2 linked regions of the Verminephrobacter eiseniae EF01-2 genome follow. The protein of the gene in region 2 interacts with the protein of the main gene of each other region in a pairwise test. Links are inferred from orthologs where the notes say so. Each region holds a gene or a part of one and is shown on either strand. Other genes may lie near its edges.

What was found.
Region 1: the proteins of VEIS_RS21555 (region 2) and grxD interact in binary tests that used the Escherichia coli proteins (3 or more experiments, as listed by UniProt). The link is inferred for Verminephrobacter eiseniae EF01-2 from one-to-one orthologs.

Annotation. Positions count from the first base shown.
Region 1 is NC_008786.1:1,742,576-1,745,719, reverse strand. Bases 104-2,930 are described here. They hold grxD (Grx4 family monothiol glutaredoxin), read right to left. Parts: upstream 1,763-2,930; coding sequence 1,445-1,762; downstream 104-1,444. Other genes in these bases: VEIS_RS28395 (hypothetical protein), read right to left, coding at 2,678-2,930; prmC (peptide chain release factor N(5)-glutamine methyltransferase), read right to left, coding at 1,827-2,711; VEIS_RS07595 (AAA family ATPase), read right to left, coding at 309-1,316. Outside these bases: VEIS_RS07600 (helix-turn-helix domain-containing protein), read left to right, coding at 1-79; more of VEIS_RS28395, read right to left, coding at 2,931-3,022; prfA (peptide chain release factor 1), read right to left, coding at 3,121-3,144. UniProt on the Escherichia coli protein: Monothiol glutaredoxin involved in the biogenesis of iron-sulfur clusters.
Region 2 is NC_008786.1:4,921,124-4,924,143, forward strand. What follows is about bases 87-2,789. They hold VEIS_RS21555 (BolA family protein), read right to left. Parts: upstream 1,711-2,789; coding sequence 1,462-1,710; downstream 87-1,461. Other genes in these bases: murA (UDP-N-acetylglucosamine 1-carboxyvinyltransferase), read right to left, coding at 108-1,382; VEIS_RS21560 (ABC transporter permease), read right to left, coding at 1,730-2,485; VEIS_RS21565 (ABC transporter ATP-binding protein), read right to left, coding at 2,482-2,789. Outside these bases: hisG (ATP phosphoribosyltransferase), read right to left, coding at 1-42; more of VEIS_RS21565, read right to left, coding at 2,790-3,020. UniProt on the Escherichia coli protein: Involved in cell resistance against acid stress.

The sequences.
Region 1 (3,144 bases), 3.2 Mb from region 2 along the record:
CTGCCTGGATGCTTTGGTGAACAGCGCCACCGCCATGGGTTGCCGCGTGCATATGGATATGGAGCTGCAAGCGGCGTAATCCGCGCAGCCGCTGCCAGACGGGGGACATGTCCCGGATTTTCAATAGGGACATGCAGGGCTGGCCGGCGTTGCAGACGCGCTGCCAGTCGCCCGGACATTGCCAAGGAGTCGGCGCACGGCCCGGGGGCAACGGCACGTCGGGCACACCGGGCGCACCCCGATGGGGCAGGTGCGGCGCGCCCGGCATCTACCGCCGCCGCGCCCGGCGCACCTCGGGGGGCCGGCGCCTATTGCAGGAATCCGATACGCCCTTTGGCCCCGCTCGTGCGCGGCAGGTCGGCGCTTTCCACCGTGGCGCGCTGTGCCAGCCGGGCGTTGCCGAATCCAGTCATCAGCGCGCGCCGCATCTCGCGCGGCGGCATCCGGGCCAGGTGGTCGAGCACATCGTCGCGTGGCTCGGGGTCCAGCAGACGCCCCCATTCGTGCCCGGCACGGATGTCCTGGTACAAATGGCGTGCAATCGTGCGCGCCTGCTCCGGTGTGGGGGCTGGCACCTCGAACACGTTCATGCGGTTCAGGATCGGGTCCGGAATGCTCCGGCTGTCGTTGGCGGTGGTGATCCAGATCACCTGGCTGGCGTCGATCGCCACCTCGGCAAACTCGTCGGTGAAGCTGTGCGCCGTGTCGTACTCCAGCAGGCCGTACAGCGCGCCCAGCGGGTCGTATTGCGCGTCGGCGTTGGCCTTGTCGATTTCATCGACCACGATCACCGGGTTGGCGTATGCGCCATCGATCAGGGCCTCGAACACCTTGCCCGGCCGCGCGCCCTTCCATTGCGCCGATGCGCCCGACAGCAGCCAGCCGGCGGTCAGGGAGCTCATCGGCAACAGGTTCATGCCGGTGCCCAGCAGTTTGGCCAGGTGGCACGCGAAATGGGTCTTGCCAATGCCGGGCGGGCCCAGCAGCAGCATCGGGGTGACTTCCAGTCCATCGCTGCAGTCCTGGGCCAGCGCCACATGGCGTTTCACGTCATCGAGCACCTCGGTGAAGTTGGGCAACTGCTGGTACAGGCCGTCCATGTCGGGGATGCCCGAAGGCTTGACCTGAAAGCGCTCGGGGCCGCGCTCGAGCATGCGTTCGTAGACCGTGCGCAGGCCGTCGTATTCGCGCTGGCTGCCGGACTCTTGCAGCTTGGCGAGCTTGCGCTGCACATCGCCGGGGCTGAACACATTGCGCATCTGGGCCACCGGCAAGCGCAGGGCCGGCGACTGGGGAACAAGGCCATGGTGGTTCATTGCATGCTCCTTGGGCGGGGTCACGCGAACATTCAAGCACACAACATACCCGCTGCCTACCCACTTTCCTGCGGTACGGGTATCACCGCCGTCCACGCCCAGGCCGCTGGCGGCATGGGCGATTCACCTCATGTGCCCAGCACCTGCCGCAGTTCGCCCGATTCGTACATCTGCATCATGATGTCCGAGCCGCCGATGAATTCGCCTTTTACATACAGTTGCGGAATGGTGGGCCAGTTGCTGTATTCCTTGATGCCCTGGCGGATCGCTTCATCTTCCAGCACGTTGACCGTGACCACGGCCTTGGGGTCGACGCCGCAGGCTTTGAGTATCTGGATCGCGCGGCCGGAAAAGCCGCACATGGGGAAGCTGGCGTTGCCTTTCATGAACAGCAGGATGTCGCTGGATTTGACGAGTGCGTCTAGGCGTTGTCGGGTGTCGCTCATGGGAATGCTCCTGGAAGGTCGGGACGGCGCAGGTCGCCGTGGTGCCGACCGGGGGTGGATTATTTCACCGTCCCTCGGACTCTGTGCGACCCCGGTGGTTCCACTGCCCGCCGCTGCAACGGGCAATGCCGGCGAGGTCGGCACGGCTTTGCACCCGGGCAAAGCCCCGGGCGCTGAGCAGGGCGTGCACGGCGGCGGCCTGGTCGTGGCCATGTTCGAGCAGCAGCCAGCCGCCGGCGGCCAGATGCCCGGGGGCCTGGCCGATGATGCTGCGGATGTCTTGCAGGCCGTCGGCGCCGCTGACCAGCGCCTGCCGGGGCTCGTGGGCCAGCGCGGCCAGGTGCGGGTCTTGCGCGCCCAGGTAGGGCGGGTTGGAGACGATGGCGTCAAAGCCTGCCGGTGCGCCGCTGAGCCAGTGGCCCTGCGCCAACTGCACCGGCAGGCCGAGCCGCCCGGCATTGGCCCGGGCCACGGCCAGGGCATCGGCGCTGGCGTCTATGGCCAGAATCCATGCGCCGGGGCAGTGCCGTTGCAAGGCCAGGGCGATGGCGCCGCTGCCGGTGCCCAGGTCCAGCACGCGGGGGGCGGGCAGCGGGGCGATCACTTCGAGCGCCCAATCGACCAGGGTTTCGGTGTCGGGGCGCGGGTCGAGCACGCGGGCGTCGATGGCCAGCGGCAGGCCATAGAACTCCTTGCGCCCCGTGAGGTAGGCCACGGGTTCGCCTGCTGCGCGGCGCCGGCACAGGGCCAGGAATTGCGCATGCAGGGCGGGCGCGAGCGCATCGCTGTCATGCGCCAGCAGCCAGGCGCGGCCCGCGTCGGCGCGGCCTAGCTGGTGCAGCAGCAGCAGTTGGGCGTCGATGCGCGCCAGGCCGAGCGCGCGGGCCTGGTTCAGCGCCTGGGCCAGGGTGGGGGTCAGCACCGGGGCTTGGGCCGTTTGGCCACGCATTGCGGCATGGTCTCGATGCCCATCGGGTCGACGCCCGGGCATGTCACGCCAGCGCGGCAGGCGGACAACCCGGCCTTTTCTGACTTTTCTGACGGCATCGACCCGCGCCAGTCCCTGCCCGGGGTGCGTGGCGAAATACTGCCCGCCCGCTGGCCCCAGGCGCGCGGCTTCCTGCGGCCAGCACAAGCGCTCAGGCGCAGCGCGGCCCACTGGAATGCATGGACCTCGCGCTGATCCCGGGCTGGCGGCGCTGCGCTGCGTGCGATGGCGCACCGGGCCAGCGGCGCGGCTTCCAGCTTTTGGGCAGTCATGGGGCTTGCAATCCACTATTTCAGACTATGGGCGATCGTCGCTGCCATTACTGTATCCCCGCACCGGCGCCCGGCGCCCCGCGCTCTGCACCGGCGCGTTACCCCCGCTCCAGTTCCTGCAA
Region 2 (3,020 bases):
CTCGTCGAAGATGCGGCCCTTGGACAGCGCCAGGGTGATCATGCCGCGCACTGGAACACCTGCGTCTTCGGCTGCGGTAGGAGCGCCCTCGGGCGGCCGGGCGGCTCTCATGCCGGCACTCTTTCGATATCGGCGCCTATGCCGTGCAGTTTCGCCTCCATGCAGTCGTAGCCCCGGTCCAGGTGGTAGATGCGCTCGACCGCCGTCTGGCCCTCGGCCACCAAGCCGGCAATCACCAGGCAGGCCGATGCGCGCAGGTCGGTGGCCATCACCGTGGCGCCGGACAGGCGGGGCTGGCCTTCGATCACCGCCACCTTGCCGTCCACCTGGATCCGGGCGCCCAGGCGCAGCAGTTCATCGACATGCATGAAGCGGTTTTCGAAAATCGTCTCGGTCACCGTGGCCGTGCCTTGGGCGATGCAATCGAGGGCCATGAACTGGGCCTGCATGTCGGTGGGAAAGCCCGGGTATTCGGTGGTGCGAAAGCCCTGGGCCTTGAGCTTGGCGCCGCCCGGGCTTTGCACGCGGATGCCGTCCGCGAGCGCCTGCACATCGGCGCCGGCGGCGCGCAGCTTTTCGATCACCGCGTCCAGGTGGTCGGCGCGGCCATGGCGCAGCAGCACATCGCCGCCGGTGGCCGCCACGGCGCACAAAAAGGTGCCGGCCTCGATACGGTCGGCCACCACGCGGTGGCTGCAGCCGTGCAGCCGGTCCACGCCCTGGATGCGGATGCGGCTGCTGCCGTGGCCTTCGATCTGCGCCCCCATGGCGATCAGCATCTCGGCCAGGTCGGCGATCTCGGGCTCCTGGGCCGCGTTCTCCAGCACCGTCTCGCCCTCGGCCAGCGTGGCGGCCATCAGGAAGTTTTCCGTGCCGGTGACGGTGATCATGTCGGTGGCGATATGGGCGCCCTTCAGGCGCCTGCGGCCTGCGGACAGCCTGGCGATCATGTCGCCATGCTCGACCACGATGTCCGCCCCCATGGCGGTCAGGCCCTTGATATGCTGGTCCACCGGGCGCGAGCCGATCGCGCAGCCACCGGGCAGCGACACCTTGGCCGCGCCCCGGCGCGCCAGCAGCGGGCCCAGGACCAGCACCGAGGCGCGCATGGTCTTGACCAACTCGTAGGGGGCTTCGGGGGTATGGAGCGCGCCGGCATCGATGCGCAGCGGGCCGTCGTCCGAGCGCTCGACCCCCACGCCCATGTGGTGCAGCAGGCGCAGCATGGTGCTCACATCCTGCAACCGGGGCATGTTCAGCAGGGTCACCGGCTCGGCGCTGAGCAGCGCGGCGCACAGTTGCGGCAGGGCCGCGTTCTTGGCGCCGGAAACCGGCACCTCGCCATGCAGGCGGCGCCCGCCACGGATCAGGAGCCGGTCCATGCCGCGCCCCCGCAAACCGGCAGGACTGCGCCGCCGGCGCATGTCCTGCTTGCGCCACCGGCCGGCAACGGGCGGCCGATCATGGCTGCTGCCCCTGGACGGCCCATTCCGCCGGGGTATAGGTTTTCATCGACAGCGCATGCACTTCGTCGGTCTGCATGCTCGTGCCCAGCGTGGCGTAGACGCGCTGGTGGCGCGCGATGGCGCGCAGGCCCTCGAACTCGGGCGAGACGATGCTGGCATACCAGTGGCGGCCATCGCCGGTGAGCGTGATGTGCGTGCAGGCCAAGCCTGCGGCGATGCGCTGGCGCAGTTCTTCAGCGGTCATGGTGGTGGTGGGCGATGGGTCAGTGGCGGATTTTGTAGCCGGTGCGCAGCAACTGCATGGCCAATGCAGCCACGGCCAGCCAGGCTGCGCCGACGATGGCCAGACTGAGCCAGGGCGAAACGTCGCTCTGGCCAAAAAAGCCGTAACGAAAGCCGTCGATCATGTAGAAGAACGGGTTCAGGTGGCTGACCGTCTGCCAGAACGGCGGCAGCGACTGTATCGAATAGAACACGCCCGACAAAAAGGTCATCGGCATGATGATGAAGTTCTGGAACGCCGCCATCTGGTCGAACTTGTCCGCCCACAGGCCGGCGATCAGCCCCAGGGTGGCCAGCAGCGCCGCCCCGAGCAACGCAAAAACGATGATCCACAGCGGCGCGGCGAATTCGGGAACCGCAAACGCCAGCGTGACGATGAACACCCCCAGCCCGACCACCAGCCCGCGCACGATCGACGAGCCCACATAGGCCACGAACCAGGCCCGGTGCGACAGCGGCGTGAGCAGCAAGAACACCAGGCTGCCCATGATCTTGCTCTGGACGAGGCTCGACGAACTATTGGCAAAAGCGTTTTGCAGCACGCTCATCATCACCAGGCCGGGCACCAGGAAGGCGGTGTAGCTGATGCGCTGGTAGACCTTCACATGATCTTCGAGCACATGGCCAAAGATCAGCAGGTACAGCACGGCGGTCAGCACCGGCGCGGCCACGGTCTGGAAGCTGACCTTCCAAAAGCGCAGCACTTCCTTGCAGAAAAGGGTTTGCCAGCCGGTCATTGCGGCGCTCCCGTGCCGGCCAGGCCAGTCAGGTTGGATCGGGAGTGGCCGGCCATCACCTGCAGGAACACATCTTCCAGGTCCGGGCGGCGGATCTCCAGGTCTTGCAGCGCCACCTCCGCCAGGCGCAGCGCCGCCAGATGGCTTTCGATGTCGGCCGCATCCTGCGCGGGCAACTGCACGACGCGCCCGGTCACCCGCGCCAGGCGGGCCAGCGCCGGCGGCAACGCGATGTCGGTCTTGAATTGCAGCATGCTGCCCGAGGCCGCCGTGAGCAATTGCGAAGTGCTGTCCAACGCCACCACCTGCCCGGCCTTGAGCATGGCGATGCGGCCGCACAGGGCTTCGGCCTCTTCCAGGTAATGGGTGGTCAGCAGCACGGTATGCCCTTGCCGGTTCAGCCGGGCGATGAACTGCCACAGCGTCTGGCGCAGTTCCACATCGACGCCGGCCGTAGGCTCGTCGAGCACGATGATGGGCGGCTTGTGCACCAGGGCCTGGGCCACCAGCACGCGCCGCTTCATGCCGCCGGACA